Regions from separate parts of the Yersinia sp. KBS0713 genome, predicted to be linked through region 2. Evidence: predicted binding sites of a transcription regulator. Region 2 holds the regulator's gene; the other holds the start of a gene.

Region 1 (10,497 bases), 1.3 Mb from region 2:
CGCTCCATTTAATGATATTTTACCGTTAAATCTGTCGCATCTGGGTTGCGACAGAGAACATATCACCTGACCGTAAATTACATCGGGTGAAACAATCTTAAGCTGACATCGGGTAAATTCAGCGCATAACGACCTGATAACATACGACCAGCTAACATAGAAAAGTATTAAAAATAGGCTTAACGTAGGATATTTTCCGTTTTCCAGGGCGACCCCAAAGTTAGCAGGGTTATCAATGAGTGGCGGTGGGGGTGATGTCACCAAAAGCACCATAAAAAACGCCCGCGAAAGGCGGGCGTGAGCGGTGATAACGTTAAGCTAGATTGAATGAACGCTTAATCGTCTTCGCCATTTTCGTCATCGCGCAGAGGCACGATTAGCATATCGACATGCACGGTGTTGATCAGCTGACGCGCTGAAGACATCAACTTACTCCAGAAGTCCTGATGATGGCCACATAGCACCAAGTCCATATCATATTTCTTAATGGCATCAACCAGTACTTGGCCCAAGTCGCCGCTACCACTCAGGGTTTGCTCAATCGGGTAGCCCGCATTCTGCGAAAGTTCAGTTAGTGCATTGTGAGTCTCTTCAGAGATGCGCTTTTGCATATCGCCAAGATTAACGTCGATCAGGCCGGTATAGAGATCTGAGTAGTTAACATCGACATGGATCAGGGAAACTTTGGCATTGTACGGTTTGGCCATAGAGACCGCTTTTTCCACCAACACCTTGCTTTCCGGAGATAGGTCAACCGCAATCAGAATGTGTTTGTAAGCCATAAGTAAACTCCTTCCATAATGTTAATTAATGGGTAAGCAAACATTCAACCTGTTGAACGGGTGCTAACGCGATATCGACATAGTAGCATTATGACCCCTAACTGAAGTGTTTCACGGATCACAACACACTGTTTTGACGATGATCACTAAAGTAACCCTATATCGTTTTACATCTATTTGTGCCGAGGTGTAACTCAATTCTGCCGTTTATAGCCTCGGGACATTATCCGGTCACTCGAATTTAGAGCAGATCATTATCTAAAGTATAGCGCTGATAAAGCACCCCAATGAACGGAATTTCATATTTGTGATGCAAATATAATTGAGTGAAAGCAGTGGTCAAGTTTATCTAATTCAGTTAAGCAAGATTAATGTCTGAGCGATTTTTGTATGAATTCAGCGCGTTTACCAGCAAGTAAGATTCGACTTAAGTTAAGGCTAATCGATACTTAATAACGGCCAAAACGGCATAATTTAGAGATTATCAGGCTATTTTCCATTTCATTTCCTACACTCATAAAGGGAGTCCTACACGTTCGGATGTTGTGTCGAGCAAATAACAGGTCGAACCACCATGAGAAAGCGAACGATAGGGGGTGGCTTTTTAAGCCCTGGGGGTGTTTGTATCGGCTAGAGTGAGCGATGGCGCAAAGGTTCAGGTCACTGATCCAATGTGTGAAATATCGCTGGGAGGATGATTATGATCAGTACCGTCGCGCTTTTTTGGGCTTTGTGTGTGGTATGTGTGATTAATATGGCACGTTATTATTCATCATTACGTGCTCTGTTGGTGGTATTACGTGGCTGCGACCCGTTGCTGTATCAATATGTTGATGGCGGTGGATTTTTTACCTCCCACGGTCAGCCGAGCAAACAGATTAGATTAGTGGGTTACATTTTTACTCAACGCTATCTTGACCATCATGATCCCGAGTTTATCCGCCGCTGTGAGCGGTTACGTGGGCAATTTATACTGACTAGTGCATTGTGTGGTTTGGTCGTGGTGAGTTTGATGGGGTTAATCTTGTGGTATTAGCATCAATGATGGGCAGAGTAGTATTTAAAAAGGCGACCTGTTAAGGCCGCCTTTTTGTTTATTATCACCGTTCAGTACACTGTACCGTTCGATATTATCATCGTGTTGCATGCAGACACACGGTGATAGTAAAAGGTTTCGCTGGGTTAAATAAACTTCAATGCGACCCAGTACAGCCCACCGGAAAGAAGAATAGAGATTGGTAGGGTTAATACCCATGCCAACATAATGTTCTTAACCGTCTTACTCTGCACCCCACCGCCATCAACCAACATGGTCCCGGCAACCGCTGAAGAGAGCACTTGAGTTGTCGATACTGGCATACCGGTATAACTTGCAATCCCGATGGAAACCGCCGCAGTCATCTGGGCAGAAACCCCTTGCGCATAGGTCATGCCTTTCTTACCAATTTTTTCACCAATTGTTACAGCAACACGTTTCCAGCCAATCATAGTCCCCAAAGAGAGGGCCAGAGCGACGGCAACGATAATCCAGGTTGGTGCGTACTCCACAGTTTCCAACAAATCAGTACGTAGATTGTTGAGGAAACGGCGGTCTTCAGCACTGGTTTCTGGCAGCTTGGCAACAGTCCCGGCGGTTTCTGCAACACACATCAGCAAGCGACGCATATGGCTGCGTTGATCAACCGTCAGGTCGTCGTAGCTTTGCAGATTAGCCAGCAGCACCTGTGCATGATCAATGGCTATCATGGCGCGTGAGCTATCACAGTGGAACTGTGCGGGTGTATTCGGCAAGGTTTCTGGTGTCGGCACCAGTGGTTTCAGCGCCACGGCATGAGGCAATGCCTCAACATGTTGCTGATAATATTGTTGCAGATGAGTCACTGCATCGCGGGTGCGGGCAATATCATAACCGGTCGCATTCATATTCACGACAAAGCCAGCCGGAGCCACACCGATTAATACCAGCATGATCAAGCCAATCCCTTTCTGACCATCGTTAGCGCCATGAGAGAAACTCACGCCGATAGCCGATATGATCAGCGCAGTACGGGTCCAGAATGGCGGTTTACGTTTACCGTCTTTCTTTTCACGTTCAGCGGGTGTCAGATGAATACGTTGCTGCTTCTTGGTTCCGTTCCAGTAACGACGTAGCAGGAACACCATCAAGCCGGCAATAACCAGACCCACAATTGGGGATAAGATTAATGACAGGAAGATTTGAATCATCTTAGGAACGTTCAGCGCATCGACAATGGATGTACTGGTCATTAATGCATTGGTTAAACCAATACCGATGATTGCACCAATCAGCGTATGAGAACTGGAGGCTGGGATACCGAAGTACCAGGTGCCCAAATTCCAGATAATCGCCGCCAGTAGCATGGAGAAGACCATAGCCAACCCATGTGCCGAACTGACGTTTAACAGCAGATCAGTAGGCAATAAGTGAACAATGGCGTAAGCCACGCTCAAACCGCCCAGCATCACGCCGAGGAAGTTAAACACCCCTGCCATCACAACAGCAACTTGTGAACGCATGGCGCGGGTATAGATTACGGTCGCAACCGCATTGGCTGTATCATGAAAACCATTAATGGCTTCGTAAAACAGCACGAACATCAAAGCAAGAACTAACATTAGGCCGGTATGGAAATCCAGGCCAGCGAAAAGATGTAGCATAAGCGTTACGCCAGTTTGTGGACATGAACGCGGCGCATTATCAGTGACAATGGGGGGTGGGGAAAAGGAAAATATGACCTTTTTTTGACATGACCGCAGACGAACTGCACTTTTTGAACAACATATGCATGTTATATCAGCAGGTTACTTAATTTTACCGTATGAGACATTTTCTTACTATAGCGATCTTTCGGTGAGCGACTTACAATCCCCCGCCGCTAATTTGTCGGTTGAATGCCCTAAATAAGATAATAAGTAGGCAATATGGGCAATTTTGCAGCAATGATGTTTTTATTCAGTGAGGCCCAGTGTGGAACAGTTTGATGTGGTAGTGATAGGTGCAGGTGCTGCGGGGCTATTTTGTGCCGCTCAGGCCGGACAAGCAGGGTGTCGGGTGCTATTGGTCGATAACGGCAAAAAAGCGGGGCGCAAAATATTGATGTCCGGTGGTGGCCGCTGTAATTTCACCAACATGTATGCCGAACCTGCCGCCTACCTGTCACAGAATCCTCATTTCTGTAAGTCTGCCTTGGCGCGCTATACCCAATGGGATTTTATCGATCTGATGAATCGTCATGGTATCGCCTGGCACGAGAAGACACTGGGACAACTTTTTTGCGATGATTCCGCGCAGCAGGTGGTGGAGCTTTTGCTGAAAGAGTGTGAATTGGGGCAGGTAGTGATCCGGTTGCGCAGTGATGTGCTGTCAGTTGAAAAAAGTGAAACTGGCTTTTTGCTCCAGATTAATGATGAAAAAGTGAGCGCTCACTCACTTGTTGTCGCTTCTGGTGGGCTATCAATGCCCGGTCTTGGCGCTTCCCCATTCGGCTATAAGCTGGCAGAGCAGTTTGGTTTGAAAGTGTTGCCCACCCGCGCGGCATTGGTGCCTTTTACCTTGCATAAACCCTTGCTGGAACACCTGCAAACACTATCCGGTGTTTCAGTTCCGGCCGTCGTCACGGCAGAAAATGGGGTTAGCTTCCGCGAGAGCATTTTATTTACCCATCGTGGACTTTCTGGCCCGGCCATTTTGCAACTATCAAGCTATTGGCAGCCTGGGGAGTATGTGAGTATTAACTTACTTCCTGACACTGATCTGGAGGCTTTCCTGAACAACGAGCGGCAAGCACACCCCAATCAGACCCTGAAAAATACCTTGGCTCAACTATTACCCAAGCGCTTGGTGGAGTGCCTGCAGACGTTGGAACAACTGCCGGATGTCACCCTGAAACAGTTAAATGCACCGCAGCAGGCTGCGCTGGTAACCCATCTTCAGCAATGGCGGGTACAACCTAATGGAACGGAAGGCTACCGAACCGCTGAGGTCACCATTGGCGGCGTAGACACTCAGGAGCTATCTTCTAAGACGATGGAGGCTCATAAAGTGCCAGGATTATACTTTATTGGTGAAGTGGTCGACGTCACGGGCTGGTTAGGGGGATACAACTTCCAATGGGCCTGGAGTTCAGCTTGGGCTTGTGCGCAGGCAGTGGCTGCTGTGAAGTAAAAATAGAGTTTATTTATATCTGTACAGTAAGATGAGCGCCAGTTGGTGTTCGGGTGAGTTGGTAGCAACTTCTTATTGGCTTGCAAAAAATATAGGCGATGCTAACAGGGATCGTCTCTTTACTTATATTCTTTTGAAACAACCAATTATTTTTAGCGAGCTTTTAGATATTACTACGATTTATAAGTGGCATTAATGTAATAGGGTTATGATAGTGTCTTATATTTTAGTACAGATAAATACAGGGATATTGAAAGTCGTAAATACATATCCATCCCCTTGCTGATAAATCCGGATCCGAAATCCTCGATCCTTAAACAGATAAAAGTCAGGAACAAATGAAACTAACATTCTAGCCTGATCGTCGCTCAACGCTGAATGGGTAGATAACATGACTATCTCATTACCATTATGAGTGTAATTAAATGATAATTGCTGCGATATTCTCTGGGGCCTCTCTCCTGGCTTACTGAGTTCACCGACTACAGCGACTTCGCCCTCATTACCATTAAAAGTGTATTTAACTTGTACATTGAAGTTTACCTCATTATAGATGAAGTTGATTCTCCCTCGACAAGAAAAGTGATCTGAGTGATAGTCATAGACCATCTTAGCAATATAAGGAGAAAAGGCGAGTGCTGTTAAAAAGACAAAAAACATGAGCGTTTTTTTACCGTTCATTTTTATTCTCTATAATATACAACTTAGTTAAGCAGGACGCAGTATTGTTCGCGCTTTTATCACAAATATGGATGACTGCGCGTGTTCTGAATATATTGATCGCAATATAGGCTAACTGCTCTGGTTGACAGTGGATTTTTTTGTTTTGGATGAAATCTAGATACTCACTACGTGGCCACAAAATAGATGTACTGCTAGCATAAATCTGACACTGGTTCACTTCGCCTATGTGCTGATAGTCGGAAAAAAAGTCTGTATTCTTGCTGGTGTCTTCATGGAAATTTAATAGCAGAAGAGTGAACACACCCAATAGAGTGAATGTGAAAAAAAGCTTCACATATAAATTTTTTTGACTGGAAAATAGTGGCTTGGATGGCGGCAATATTTCTACATCAACCGTATCGGGAGCAAGTTTATCCGTCGATGCTTTTTTGACATTGTCCTGCGCCGACTCAGCAGCAGATCCGGAGTTGCTTTCATCGGGGTAGCTCACTGTACCGGTAAATCGAATTCCTTCCTTTGGCACCGTTTTAATGATGTTTTCTTCAATGCCCGAATTTTTCAATGCCTTACGTAATAAGTGTATATTTTGAAAATAGGTGTTGGCATTAGCAAACTGCCCTTTACTTTCCCAAACTTCATAAACAAAGTCACTTTGACTGATGACAGTTCCTTGGCGTTGCAGTAGCAATAATAAGCATCGGCTAACAGGCACGTTCAAGGAAATGGCAGATCCTTGTTCTCCTATTGGCTGCAAACGATGCTCATCAGACAAAAAGCAAACCTTTCCATTAATAATAAATTTAGTATGCATTTCTAATGCCCTGATTAAAAACAAACCACTCTTCTGTACATAAGCACTGCCTAATTCTAGTGTGATTCAATATTTAATGATAAATATAAATTTAGTAAAAATGAATGTTAATCCAATAAAAACAAGTGTTTAACTAGATTCAGTCAACTGCTTTACTCTATGTTTCTCAACAACCAACTCATCTCTTGCTGACTGGCTCTTTCTACCCAAAATTGACTGTACAGAAACCTTAATAAACTTAAATAAAAAAAGTTAATTACGATAATACGGGATTGTCCCATAGTATTCATCTCACCCAACACAACGGACATAAGCACTGTTGTATGACGGCCAGGAGATAGGATAAATGCTACCGCTGAATAACATGTGTCATATAAATGAAGCTGTTTGTTATATCGAGTCATCTATGGATTTTTAGCCTCATGGTGTGCTGCTCCTATCATGTTGTTAACAAAATCCACTAGGTGTTAACTCTGTGAATATACATTAAAATAACTTTTTATGCTAGCAACGAGAGTGGAGAGGTTTTAAGATGAAAAAACCAATAATTAACATATAACTGAATAAATTAACTGCAATATGCAGAATGATAATAAAAAAACACTAAAACTAACAAACTGGCAATAAAATACTTTGCCATGTGTATGTGATTGCTTTGAGATGAGGATAACCTATATGATCATCATCAATAACCAATCGGTAGAAAAATTGAAAGATATACGCATTTGAATAGGGCTGTATGATTTATGGAAAACGGACTTTTTGGTTTTATTATTGATGATGATATTCAGTTTGATATTTCCAATAAAAGATTAACACGAATCTCAGCAGTGTTCCCTGAGCGCTCAATGATTGTGGGTGCCGTTGCTCTCAATGATGTAATGGTAAGATTTTTGAAATGCCTTTTAACGCGAGTCGCGAAGGGCGAACATACGGTTTCAAAGGAAATTTTCCTAAAGGAAGTTTGGGAAGACTATAATCTCGTTGCATCTAGCCAGCAATTATGGAAGACGATACGGGAATTAAAATTTAAGCTTACCTCTATTGGGTTGAGCCAGGATTTCATTATTAATGTTGGAAAGGTTGGTTACGCATTAAATATCCATACCATTACACCGCTATTTTATCGCTAATCTTGTCGTACCTATGATGCTTTCAGTTGCTTAAGAGATCTTTAATTATAACTTTGTATTTTTCAGATATAAACAAACAGAGGTTACTGGTGGGTTTATATCGAAGTGTATTATAAGTGCAAGCTGATTATGCTTGCATAATATAATGGAAGATCAAAAACAAAACAGATTACTGTCTTGTTTAGAGATAATTTTATCTTATTTTACTAACCCGCCTATATAGGAGGCATTAACATGACAGTACATAATAAATCGCTAACACAAAAGTTATTACCATTCAGTTTATTAGCATTGTTTCCGCTGGCAACTTCATCGTGGGCTGCCGAAGTTGCAGGTGGAACCATTAATTTTAATGGTTCTGTCGTGACTACCGCCTGCGCGGTGAGCAGCGATAGCGCCAATATTAACGTGGATATGGGGCAGGTGAGAGCTGCTACGTTGAGTGCTGCTGCTAGCGAAGCGCCAACGATGAAGAAATTCTCTATTGTTTTGGAAGATTGTGACTCCTCAGTATCTCAGGATGTTGCGGTAACCTTTAGTGGCACCCCAGATAATGATGATCCTGACAGCCTGGCGGTAGGTTCAAATGGCGGAACTGGCACTGCACAAAACGTCGCTGTTCGTCTTTATAGCGAGGAGGGTTCGGTCGTTAAATTGGGTGAAGCCTCTGGCGCTGTAAACTTACGCGATGGCATTAATACATTAAACTTTGGTGCGAAATATTATTCACCTAAAGGTGGTGCTACTGCCGGTGATGCCAGCACTGTAGCTACTTACACTCTGACTTACTCCTAATAGATAGGTCTGGCAGGGATGGCCAGACCTTAAACTTTATTCCAACATCCAGGTGTTTATTATGCGTATTCTGACTACATTTATCTTGTTGATCACTTCTCTGTGCACATCTGTAGTATATGCAGGCGGAGTCGGGTTAGGTGTAACTCGAATGGTTTATTCAGGATCAACTTCACAATCTTTATTAGACGTCAGAAATACTGATAAAGAATTATCATTTCTTATTCAATCTTGGGTTGAAAATGCTGAAGGGCAGCGCTCTAGTGATTTTGTTATCACACCGCCTCTATTTGTTCTTAAGCCAGAAATGGAAAATGCAGTTAAGGTGATGTTTAATGGACAGCCACCAGCTCAAGACCGTGAGACACTTTATTGGATAACCGTCAAGGCGATCCCTCAATCTGATAAGAAAAGTAGTTCTAATACCCTACAGTTTGCCTCTGCGAGTCGTATAAAGTTGTTTTACCGACCAGATGCACTGACAACGAAAACCAATAATGAAGAGTGGAAAAACCTGCGTGGTGAATTTCATAACGGTAAAATAAAAATAATTAATCCGACGCCTTTTTATATTACGACTATTAACATGAAAGTGGACGGAAAAAATGTTAAGCCAATAATGATTCCACCCAAAAATGCAGTGACACTTGAAGAATCATTTAGCAATGCTCGTCAGATTAGTTACCAAACAATCAACGACTATGGTGCCTGGACGCCGGAGAGTTCTCTGGTTTTAACAGTTAGTTAAGTTATTTTTACTATAAAACAATACAACATAAATAAGATTATGTAGGTGAGGATGAAAATAAATCGCGTTCTGCCATCCCTGTGTCTATTTGGAAGTATAGTTCACGCACAGAATGATATTCATTTTAATCCCGCATTTCTTAATGGCGAAAGTGATAGCGTTGCAGATCTATCTTGGGTTAATGATGGGCGTGAGTTACCTGTCGGTGAGTATAATGTCAGTATATACGTAAACGAAGATTACCTATTTACCGGGAATGTGAAGTTTAGCATTAACAATAAGAAAGGTAATTCTTTGCTTGAGCCTTGTTTAACTCTGGACCAGATGAAATCAATGCTCATTGATGTCACTCAAGCTCAGGTGGATTTATCTCTATCCGATGAACAGTGTTATTTCCTAGGTGACTATTTCCCAGACACTGAGTTCTCTTTTGACCAAAATAAGTTGTCGCTTTATTTTAATCTTCCGCAGCGATATATGTTGAATGTACCACGTGGTTATATCAACCCAAAGAGTTGGGAGTATGGTATTTCTTCAGCCTGGCTAAATTACGTCGTTAATGGATCTCGCAATGAATATCATCATGAGACACGGGAAATAGACAATCAGATGTTTATTGGTTTGAACAGCGGAGTGAATTTTGGTCCGTGGCGATTTCGTGATTATTCAACATGGACGAAAAACACGGATGATGGCCTGATGCATGTCCAAACCTGGGTACAGCGTGATTTGCCTGCATTGCAGTCTCAGCTCTATTTGGGGGAGACTCACACCTCCGCACAGATTTTTGGTTCTGTAGGGCTGAGAGGTGTGGCAATGAATACCGATGATAATATGCTGCCAACTAGCCTGAGTGGTTACGCCCCTGAAGTCCGTGGTATTGCTCGCAGCAACGCCACTGTAACTGTACGTCAGAATGGCAACATTATTTATCAGACCCCCGTATCCCCAGGGGAGTTTGTATTAAACGACTTGTATCCGACCTCCTCTGGCGGTGATTTATCCGTTACGATCCAAGAGGCCAATGGTAGTGAAACGTATTATACCGTGCCCTTTGCCAGCGTGCCGAATCTGGTACGCCCAGGACAATTTAAATATGCCACTGGGGTCGGCTATTTTCGTTCGAATGAAAACCAGGACTCCCCTCTTATTATGCAGACTGAAGTTTTCTGGGGCTGGGAATATGGTTTGACGCTCTATGGCGGCGCACAGTTTTCAGAGAATTACACTGGTCTGGCGATGGGGATCGGACAAAACGTTGGGCGCTTGGGCGCATATTCAATGGATGTTATTCATGCTCAAAGTGTACTGGCAGACCGCAATAGTTACAGTGGTGATGCTTTACGTCTGCGTTACAA
Region 2 (10,497 bases):
CTTCTGGTGAGATTGCTGGGTATCATGTTGACGCTGCGTGATTAATGCCAACTGTTGCAGATGTTTTTGCTGCTGCTGTTCAGCTTGAGCCAGAACATCCTTAGCTTGCTGATATTGTTGATTTAAACGCTCATGCTCGGCCAGTTTTAGCTGGCATTTTTGCTCTAACTGTTCCTGCTGTTCTAGCCAGGTCACTAAAGCTGCAGGCTCATTCAAGGCAAAAGTCAGTGCCAATGGTTGTGCCAATGTTTGCCAGCGCTGTTGATATTCAGCCAGTTGTTGGCGATGGTGCTGTAACTCTTGCTCCACACGCTGCTGTTGTTGCTGCACACTTTCTACCTGAGTGCGCAATTCGGTTCCGGCGGTGAAGAGTTGCTCGACTTGAAGGCGAAGTTCTTCAACGCGTTTAGCCGTTTCTGAGGGTTTTACCGCCTGATACGCAGTAACGGCGGGATGATCTAGCGCCCCACATAGTGGGCAGGCTTCTCCAGATTGTAGTTTGGCCCTTTCCGCCTCTAATCCGGCGATCTGTTTTTCGCGCTCCCACAAGCTTTCCAGATCTGTCAGATGCTGTTTTTGCTGTTTATATAACTGACGTTTTTCTGCCAACTGCTGTTCAAGCAGTTTTAACTGTTGCTGCTGGCTAGCGAGTTGCTGCTGTTGTTTATCGATTAGTGACTGAACTTGTTGCGCCAAAGGCGATAATGCCGCTAATTGTTGCCGTGTGGTTCGTTGTTGCTGGAGTTCGCCCCATTGTTGGCGTAGTTGTGCTGAAGGTTGTTGTTGCTCAAGCACTGATAATTGCTGCTGGATGCTACCCGTCTGCGAACTGGCTTGTATCAATACTGCTTGTTGTTGCTTGTCTTGCTCATTCAGCGTGTTGATTTGTTGCTGTAACGTGTTCAGCAATGTGACCTGTTGCTGTAGCTGCTGTTTACTTTCAATTGACTGTTGTTGCAGTATTTGCCGTTGGCGGAACTGTTCACGCCATAAAGGGAGGTTTTTCTCCCAGTGTTGATGGTGGGTATGCAGGTGTGCATATTCCGCCAATTGTTGTAGGCGCTGATGGTTTTTTAGTTGCTGCTGCTCATTGAGCTCAAGCTGCTGTCTCTCTTGTTGTTGCTTACCCTGTAGCTGCTGCAATTGCGTAGCAAGTTGCGCCAAGGTGTGCCGCTGCTGTGCAATAGTGTTATCCAGCGGGACGACTTTTTGTTCGATCACTGCTTCTTGCTCATGCAACTTTGCTGCCTGCTGTTGGCGAGCCAAATTGGCTTGCTCTAATGCTTGAGCCAGTGGTGTCAGTTGCGTCTGAAGTTGCTGCTGTTGTTGAGTCAGTGTGGTGATACGTAGTTGTATTTGTTGCAAATCTTGTTGGCTACGTGAGCGTTCCCGCAGCAAGGGGCGCAACTTTTCAGCGGGCTCACTTCTGGCTAGCCGTTGCAGCTCCGGCTGAGCTTGCTGGAGAGTTTGCTCAATCAGTTTTTGTTGCTGCTGATATTCCAAGGCGCTCTTTTGCTGCTGTTGCCAATGGGTTAGCCAGGTTATTTGGTGTTGATTGACTAACTGATCTGCGGTGAGCTGTCTCTCTTGTTGATCGAGCAAATCTATCTGCTGCGATAGGGTTGATCGTTGTTCTTCATTTAGCAGTTCAATACCGGTTGCCCGTTGGTGCAAGGTATCCAGATCGGTTTTGGCCTGCTTATGCTGTTCGAATACATGCTCTGATAGACGCCCATAGATGTCGGTGCCCGTTAGCTCTTCCAATAGCTCCGCGCGGTCATTGGCGTCGGCATTGAGAAATGCGGCAAATTGCCCCTGTGACAGCATCATAGATTTGGTAAAGCGGCCAAAATCCAGGCCGGTTATCTCAGCAACCCTATCGAGTTTATCACGCACTTTATCGGCCAGAATCTTGCCGCTTTCACATAACGCCAGTTCAACTTTAGGCGCTTGCAGATTCCCTTCGGGGCTGTTTTTTGCGCGACGTTGACTCCAAAATGCGCGATAGCGGGTGTCTTTCACCTCAAATTCAACTTCGGCCAGTGATTCTGCGGTATGGCGTGTCATTAGCTCATTTTGGCTGGGCGTGACATTCAGGCGCGGTGTTTGGTGGTACAGCGCAAGGCAAATCGCATCTAATAGTGTGGTTTTCCCCGCCCCGGTGGGGCCGGTGATGGCGAATAAGCCGTTGCTGGCAAACGGCTCAGCAGTGAAATCTATCTTCCACTCCCCTTGCAGAGAGTTAATGTTTTTTAGCCGCAGGCTTAAAATTCTCATATCGGTTGCTCCTCTGCGGCATCTTTACCTTGCGTGATCTCTTCCACCACCTGACTGAACATTTGGCGCATCCGCTGCTGGCGTGGTTCGGCTAAATCTGCCTCCTGTGCGAGCCTACGTTCAAATACATCGGCGACACTCAACTCATTGAGTGTCTCTTTCTCTTGCCGCTCAATGCTGTTGTTACGCTGCTCTTTACTGCGACGTAATAGCACGACCTCAACGGGTAGATCTGCGGTCAGGGCCTGAATCCGCCGTTGAATATCAGTGAGATAGTCTTTGGTGGCAACTTCGATATCCAGCCAGACCGGTAAGCCCTGATGATCAACAAATTTAGCCAACTGCTGCTCTATTTGCTGCAAATCCCCTTTAATGAGCTGCATCGGCTGAAATTGCGGTATGAATAGCGGGGTCACTGATGCCAGGGTCTGTTGGGCAAACTCCACCAGATAGACACTTTTCTCTTTGCTCAATTCATCAAAACTCAGGGCAATGGGGGAGCCGCTGTAACGGATATGCTCGGTTTTAGCCACTTGCTGAGCCCGGTGAATATGGCCCAACGCAATGTAATCTGCTGGTGGAAATGCTTGAGCGGGGAACGCATCCAGTGTGCCGATGTAGATATCACGAACCGAGTCTGAGGTGGTGACACCCATGGTGGTGAGATGCCCGGTGGCAATAATAGGTAGCGGCAAACCCAGTTCGGTGCGCAGTTCAATGGCCCGCTGATATAACGCCTGATAGTGGGCAGCAATGGCTTCTTGCAGTGCCAGCTGTTTTTGCTCGCCAGATTCGCCGGCTTGACTGCTCACCAAGTCCCGTGGTCGTAAGAAGGGAATTGCACAGAGTAAGGCCGCAGGTTGTTGCTGATGGTTTTTCAGCGTAATAATTTGTTGTTCGAGATTGCGACTGGCACAAGAGATCACCGTGGTATTCAAATAGGAAAGCAAGTCACGTGATTCATTCAGTGTCGAGACTGAATCGTGATTCCCCCCTAGAACAACCAACTGGCAGCCCGTGGGCTGTAGCTCCACCACGAAGCGGTTATAGAGCTCGCGGGCATAACTAGGTGGGGAGCCGGTATCAAAGATATCACCAGCGACAATCAGCGCATCTACCTGATTTTCTTCAATCTGCCTAATGAGCCAGTGCAGAAATGCCTGGTGTTCGGCAGCCCGGCTTTTGGTGAAGAAGTGTTGGCCTAAATGCCAATCAGAGGTATGGATAATGCGCATAAATCTCCCGCACGGCAGGTTATCAGTCAAAGAGAGTGGCGCTGATTATAAACGCTGACCGCAGGATGTCGCGGCTAAAACAGTCGCTTGAAGTAAATCTCCGAGACGTCTCGCAAACTTGGCTGCTGCATTTTGCAATTACTGTAAAATTTATCACTATGCTTATTGCGGGTAGAAGCGCGATGTTTTTCATAAAAATGTCACAAAACTGACGCATAATGGCTCCCGAAATCAAATAGTGACCACTAACTTACTGGCAGGGTTGATGATGGCAAGACGCATACTGGTGGTGGAAGATGAAGCGCCAATCCGTGAGATGGTGTGCTTTGTGTTGGAACAGAATGGTTACCAACCATTAGAAGCCGAAGATTATGACAGCGCAGTCACTCGTTTGTCGGAGCCTTTCCCTGATTTAGTGCTGCTGGACTGGATGCTGCCGGGTGGCTCGGGTATCCAATTTATTAAACATATGAAGCGCGAAGCATTGACCAGAGATATTCCGGTGATGATGTTGACAGCCCGTGGCGAAGAAGAAGATAGAGTCCGCGGTTTGGAAGTGGGTGCTGATGACTATATTACCAAGCCTTTTTCGCCGAAAGAGCTGGTGGCGCGCATCAAGGCGGTTATGCGGCGGATATCGCCAATGGCGGTGGAGGAAGTGATTGAAATGCAAGGGCTAAGCCTTGACCCCTCCTCACATCGGGTGATGGCTAACGAGCAAGCTCTGGATATGGGGCCGACCGAGTTTAAACTACTGCACTTCTTTATGACCCATCCTGAGCGTGTTTACAGTCGTGAGCAGTTGCTTAATTATGTCTGGGGCACTAACGTTTATGTAGAAGATCGGACGGTTGACGTGCATATTCGTCGACTACGCAAGGCGCTTGAAGTTGATGGTCATGACCGCATGGTACAAACTGTCCGGGGAACTGGATACCGTTTCTCAACGCGCTACTGAGTTTTCAGTGCCGGAGAATTCGTTGTGTTAGAACGTTTATCGTGGAAAACGCTGGCTTTAGAGCTGGCCCTTTTTTGTTTGCCGGCATTACTGCTGGGTGCTTTTATCGGGTATCTCCCTTGGTTATTGCTGATATCCGTGCTCGCGGCGCTAGTCTGGAACTTCTATAACCAACTTAAGTTATCTCACTGGCTGTGGTTAGACCGCAGCATGACCCCGCCTGCTGGCCGTTGGAGCTGGGAGCCGCTATTTTACGGCTTATACCAGATGCAACTGAGAAATCGTCGGCGTCGGCGCGAGTTGGCACTACTCATCAAGCGCTTTCGTAGTGGTGCCGAATCACTGCCGGATGCGGTGGTTATCACCACCATTGATGGCAATATCTTCTGGTGTAACGGCCTGGCTCAGCAACTGCTTGGGTTTCGTTGGCCGGAGGATAATGGTCAGCATATTCTTAACTTATTGCGCTATCCAGAGTTCAGCCAATATCTGCAACAGCAACTCTTTTCCCGCCCACTGACCCTGCAATTGAATAATGGCTATTACGTTGAGTTTCGCGTGATGCCTTATTCAGAAGGGCAATTACTGATGGTCGCCCGTGATGTGACCCAAATGCGTCAGTTGGAAGGGGCGAGGCGTAACTTCTTTGCGAATGTCAGCCATGAACTGCGCACCCCCCTGACAGTATTGCAGGGCTATTTGGAAATGATGCATGACCAGGAGTTAGCCGGGCCATTGCGGGACAAAGCACTCGGGACGATGCAGGAGCAGACCAAGCGCATGGATGGGCTGGTTAAACAGCTATTGACGCTATCACGTATTGAAGCTGCACCTAATGTGGATATGAATGAGCGAGTGGATATTCCGTTGATGCTAAAAGTATTGCAGCATGAGGTACAGGCATTGAGTAATGGCCGTCACGAGATCACTTTTCGGGTGAATGAGCAGTTAAAGGTGTTTGGCAACGAAGATCAACTGCGCAGTGCTGTCTCGAATCTGGTCTATAACGCGGTTAATCACACCCCTGAGGGCACCAAAATTGAGGTGTGTTGGCAGCAAACGCCACAAGGCGCACACTTTCAGGTCAGCGACAATGGGCCGGGAATTGGCCCGGAACATGTGCCACGGCTGACCGAGCGTTTCTATCGGGTGGATAAAGCGCGCTCACGGCAAACGGGCGGTAGTGGGCTGGGGCTGGCGATTGTGAAGCATGCATTGAGCCACCACGATGCACGTTTAGAGGTGATGAGTGAAATTGGTCTGGGCACGCGATTTATATTTACCTTGCCGAACCGGTTGATTGTTCCCGCAGTTTTAGCCGAAAATGCAGTCAAATCCTAACACTGCATGGATACTAAGCTGATGAGATGGGGGAAATGGGCGCTGTTCACTGCCATGCTAGGGGTTAGCTGTGGTGTTCTTGCGCAACAGGTGGAGCTATCACCGATGACGGCCGGGCACTCATCACTGCCCGTTTCAACAGCTGATACCTTGTCAGGTAATCTTTCCAGTGTCGGTTCTGATACCTTAGCCAACTTGATCTCCTTGTGGGCTGATGATTTCAATCAGCACTATCCCGGTGTTAATTTGCAGATACAGGCCGCAGGATCGTCCACTGCGCCTGCCGCGTTGGCAGCTGGGGCCGCTCAGCTCGGTCCTATGAGTCGGCCAATGAAAGCTGGTGAAGTTAGCGCATTTATCCAGCGTTATGGCTATCCGCCGCTGGCGGTCCCAGTGGCCGTCGATGCATTGGTGGTTTTTGTTCATCAGGACAACCCACTGAATAAACTGACTTTATCTCAGCTTGATGCCATTTTCTCGCAAAATCGCCGCTGCGGAGCACCTCGCCCGATTCAGCGCTTTGGTGAATTGGGGTTAACAGGTGACTGGGCGAATCGCGCTTTGCAGCGGTATAGCCGAAATTCAGCCTCAGGAACCTATGGCTACTTTAAGCATCGAGTGCTGTGTGATGGTGACTTTATGAATAATGTCAATGAGTTGCCTGGTTCAGCCTCCGTGGTGCAAGCAGTGGCGGGGTCATTAAATGGCATTGGCTATGCCAGTATTGGTTTTCGTAACAGTGGCGTTAAGCCATTGGCTCTGGCGACTACTGGGCAGGATTTTGTCTTGCCGACACCTGAAAATGTTAAAGATGGTCGCTATCCCTTGTCGCGCTATCTCTATATTTATATCAATAAGGCACCGGGCCAGCCGTTGGAACCGCTGACTGCGGCACTCCTTGAACGAGTTTTATCGCCAGAAGGGCAAAAACAAGCTACCCATGATGGCTATCTGCCTCTACCTCCTGATGTATTGACTCATACCCGAAAAGCATTGGGCTTTGCTGGCTAGTCTGCTTTCAATATCACTTTTCGCCCATACCATCGGGCGCTGTTTCCTGCGAATAAAACTCTCGGGTAACCGGTGATATTTTCAACCGATGAGTAGAGGGAGCAGGGTAAGAGTGACCATAAATTGTTAACTATTGGATATAAATGATACAAATCTTGTGGTGCATATTTCTCTAAATCTGGCACGATTAACTGGTTTGGTGAAATTATCTGGATGATGACTCTGCTTTTATGATCCTCACTTGCCTTTCCCCGCTATAAACTGTCTACTTACCGCCGTTGTTAGCCTATTCCACCTGCAAATAACTTCAAAAATACTGCATACTGACGAAATAGATTGCTTATTAACCGCCGGAGTTTGCGTTTATCAGAGCTTTGTATTGTTTCGATCACGTAGGGAAGGCCACAGCTTAGGACTTTTTCTTTTGATCATTTTAACTAGGCAACGCACATCACTATGAGTCATCGTTTATCGTCTAAAGATATTATGGCATTAGGTTTTATGACCTTTGCTCTATTCGTCGGGGCCGGCAATATCATCTTCCCGCCGATGGTAGGTTTACAATCGGGTGAACATGTTTGGATGGCAGCACTCGGCTTTCTGATTACCGCGGTTGGGTTACCGGTAATTACAGTTATCGCGCTGGCGCGTGTCGGTGGTGGTATTGATGCTCTGAGTACCCCGATTGGCCGCGGTGCCGGTCTGGTACTGGCAACTGTTTGCTATCTGGCGGTCGGCCCACTGTTTGCTACCCCCCGTACTGCAACCGTCTCGTTCGAAGTGGGTATTGCCCCTTTGACTGGAGATGGCCCATTGCCACTGTTTATCTATAGCGTGGTTTATTTCGCGCTAGTTATCGGAATTTCGCTATATCCGGGCCGCTTACTGGATACGGTCGGGCATATTCTAGCGCCACTGAAGATTTTAGCGCTGGCTATTCTAGGTATTGCTGCACTGATTTGGCCCGCAGGCCCATTGATTCCCGCCACGGATGCCTATCAGCAAGTTCCGTTCTCCTCCGGTTTTGTTAATGGCTATTTGACCATGGATACCTTGGGGGCCTTGGTCTTTGGTATCGTTATCGTCAATGCAGCCCGTTCACGTGGTGTGGTTTCCTCACAGCTGCTGACGCGCTATACCATCTGGGCTGGATTGATTGCCGGTGTCGGTTTGACGTTGGTCTACCTGAGCTTGTTTAAGCTGGGTTCTAGCAGTGGCGCTTTGGTGCCGGATGCCCAAAATGGAGCGGTGGTGTTACATGCTTATGTGCAGCACACCTTTGGTGGGTTGGGAAGCGTATTCCTGGCTGCATTGATATTCATCGCCTGTATGGTTACAGCCGTGGGCCTGACCTGCGCCTGTGCTGAATTCTTTGCTCAATACTTGCCGTTATCTTACCGGGCACTGGTGTTTATTCTCGGTATCTTCTCGATGATGGTGTCGAATCTGGGGTTGAGCCATCTGATTCAGATCTCTATTCCGGTTCTGACGGCAATTTATCCGCCATGTATCGTGCTGGTACTGATGAGCTTCACTCTACGCTGGTGGCATCACGCCTCACGCATCGTCGCTCCGGTCATGTTGGTCAGCTTACTGTTCGGTATCCTTGATGCGGTGAAAGCTTCCACCTTTGCGCACTTCTTGCCCGAATGGACGCAGCATCTGCCGCTGGCGGCACAGGGTCTGGCATGGTTATCACCTTCGCTGCTGGTATTCGTTGTCGTAGGGTTGTACGATCGCCTCTGCTGTCGTCAGGAAGTTGCTGCCAAGCAATAACTGCACAGCGATAGAATTTTTTTAGCCACGGCTCACCCCCGTGGCTTTTTGCTGAAAAAAGACGGGACTTTATTCATGGAATTACCAGTCAAAAATAAGCTAAAACGCGGCCTAACGACACGCCATATCCGCTTTATGGCATTGGGGTCAGCAATAGGTACAGGCTTATTCTATGGTTCGGCTGATGCAATAAGAATGGCGGGGCCAAGCGTATTATTGGCATACCTGATTGGTGGCGTGGTGGCATTTATCATCATGCGCGCCTTGGGCGAAATGTCAGTGAATAACCCGCAGGCCAGCTCGTTCTCGCGCTATGCACAAGATTATCTGGGGCCGATGGCCGGCTATATCACCGGCTGGACCTACTGTTTTGAGATTCTGATTGTGGCGATTGCCGATGTGACCGCTTTTGGTATCTATATGGGGGTCTGGTTCCCGCAGGTAGATCACTGGGTATGGGTGCTAAGTGTGGTTCTGATCATTGGCGCGGTCAATATGATGAGCGTTAAGGTCTTTGGCGAGCTGGAGTTTTGGTTTTCATTCTTCAAAGTTGCCACCATTATTATCATGATCTTGGCCGGTATCGGTATCATCATTTGGGGTATTGGCAATGGTGGGCAGCCAACCGGTATCCATAATTTATGGACCAACGGCGGCTTCTTTAGTAATGGTTTTGTTGGCATGATCCTATCATTGCAGCTGGTGATGTTTGCTTACGGTGGTATTGAGATTATTGGTATTACTGCAGGTGAAGCTGAGAACCCGAAAAGCTCCATTCCGAAAGCTATTAACTCCGTGCCGTGGCGTATTCTGGTGTTCTATGTCGGTACGCTGTTTGTCATTATGTCAATTTACCCGTGGAATCAAGTTGGCACCAATGGCAGCCCGTTTGTACTGACCTTCCAGCATATGGGGATTACTGTTGCTGCGGGTATTTTGAACTTTGTGGTTATCACCGCCTCGTTATCTGCTATTAACAGTGATGTGTTTGGTGTTGGGCGCATGTTGAACGGGATGGCAGAGCAGGGCCATGCACCCAAAGCTTTTGCGGCGATCTCTAAACGCGGTGTGCCGTGGGTTACGGTGTTGGTGATGATGGGGGCCATGCTGACGGCGGTTTACCTCAATTACATCATGCCGGAAAATGTGTTCCTGGTGATCGCTTCACTCGCGACCTTTGCGACAGTTTGGGTGTGGATTATGATCCTGTTCTCTCAGATTGGTTTCCGCCGCTCGCTGAGCAAAGAGCAAATTAAGGCACTGGATTTCCCACTACGTGGTGGCACCTTTACATCAGTTCTGGCTATCATTTTCCTGGTGTTTATCATCGGCCTGATTGGTTGGTTCCCAACGACTCGAGTCTCACTGTATGTCGGGCTAGTGTGGATAGCGCTGTTGCTGGTGGGGTATTACTTCAAGGTCAACCATCAGAAAAAACAGATAGAGCCGGCGAAACAAGCGGAATAATGCTGAGTTGAACTGCATATCAAACAGGGAGATTTTATCTCCCTGAGGTTGCTGACAAAGTACCTGCGACGGAGAGAACAGGCAGATCGTAAAGACGCCGTAAATACTTCCCTGTAGGCTCGAGCCGCGCCATCCCTGGCGCGGACGCTTTACTCTTCTGTCTGTCCTCGCCGTTCAAGCTCGAGTCATTGGGGTTTGTCAACGGTCTGAGGGAGATTTTATCTCCCGCTTTTTTTTGCTCAATGTAATAGTGTTAAGCCTGCAATTTCATCACTCTGTAACTCAATAAGTCTCTCCGCCCCCGACCTCATCCCCGATATTTATGCGGATAGATGAGGGTAAGCCCTCCATAACGTGGCATTGTTTATACCGGTTACATTTAACAGGTGAATGTGTCTATTACAGGTGAATGTGTCGCGGCGTTAATGTCTG

The links. The regulator PhoB, encoded in region 2, activates phosphate uptake and scavenging genes when phosphate is short. The targets are predictions, from matches to a motif close to CTGTCATAAAACTGNCNNAT.
Region 1: a site for PhoB is predicted at 3,533-3,552, ahead of pitA (inorganic phosphate transporter PitA). Genes of this name have one in related genera too.

What each region holds. Positions count from the first base shown of each region.
Region 1 covers NZ_CP042173.1:124,018-134,514, forward strand. The annotation lists gene uspA (universal stress protein UspA) at 336-782, opposite strand; gene uspB (universal stress protein UspB) at 1,483-1,818, shown strand; gene pitA (inorganic phosphate transporter PitA) at 1,965-3,461, opposite strand; gene FFE93_RS00540 (NAD(P)/FAD-dependent oxidoreductase) at 3,772-4,968, shown strand; gene FFE93_RS00545 (hypothetical protein) at 5,188-5,649, opposite strand; gene FFE93_RS00550 (transcriptional regulator) at 5,639-6,463, opposite strand; gene FFE93_RS00555 (transcriptional regulator) at 7,210-7,596, shown strand; gene FFE93_RS00560 (fimbrial protein) at 7,831-8,391, shown strand; gene FFE93_RS00565 (molecular chaperone) at 8,453-9,139, shown strand; gene FFE93_RS00570 (fimbria/pilus outer membrane usher protein) at 9,191-10,497, shown strand, end outside.
Region 2 covers NZ_CP042173.1:3,395,183-3,405,679, reverse strand. The annotation lists gene FFE93_RS16335 (AAA family ATPase) at 1-2,277, opposite strand, end outside; gene sbcD (exonuclease subunit SbcD) at 2,274-3,512, opposite strand; gene phoB (phosphate response regulator transcription factor PhoB) at 3,781-4,470, shown strand; gene phoR (phosphate regulon sensor histidine kinase PhoR) at 4,495-5,811, shown strand; gene FFE93_RS16315 (PstS family phosphate ABC transporter substrate-binding protein) at 5,833-6,822, shown strand; gene brnQ (branched-chain amino acid transport system II carrier protein) at 7,279-8,598, shown strand; gene proY (proline-specific permease ProY) at 8,674-10,065, shown strand.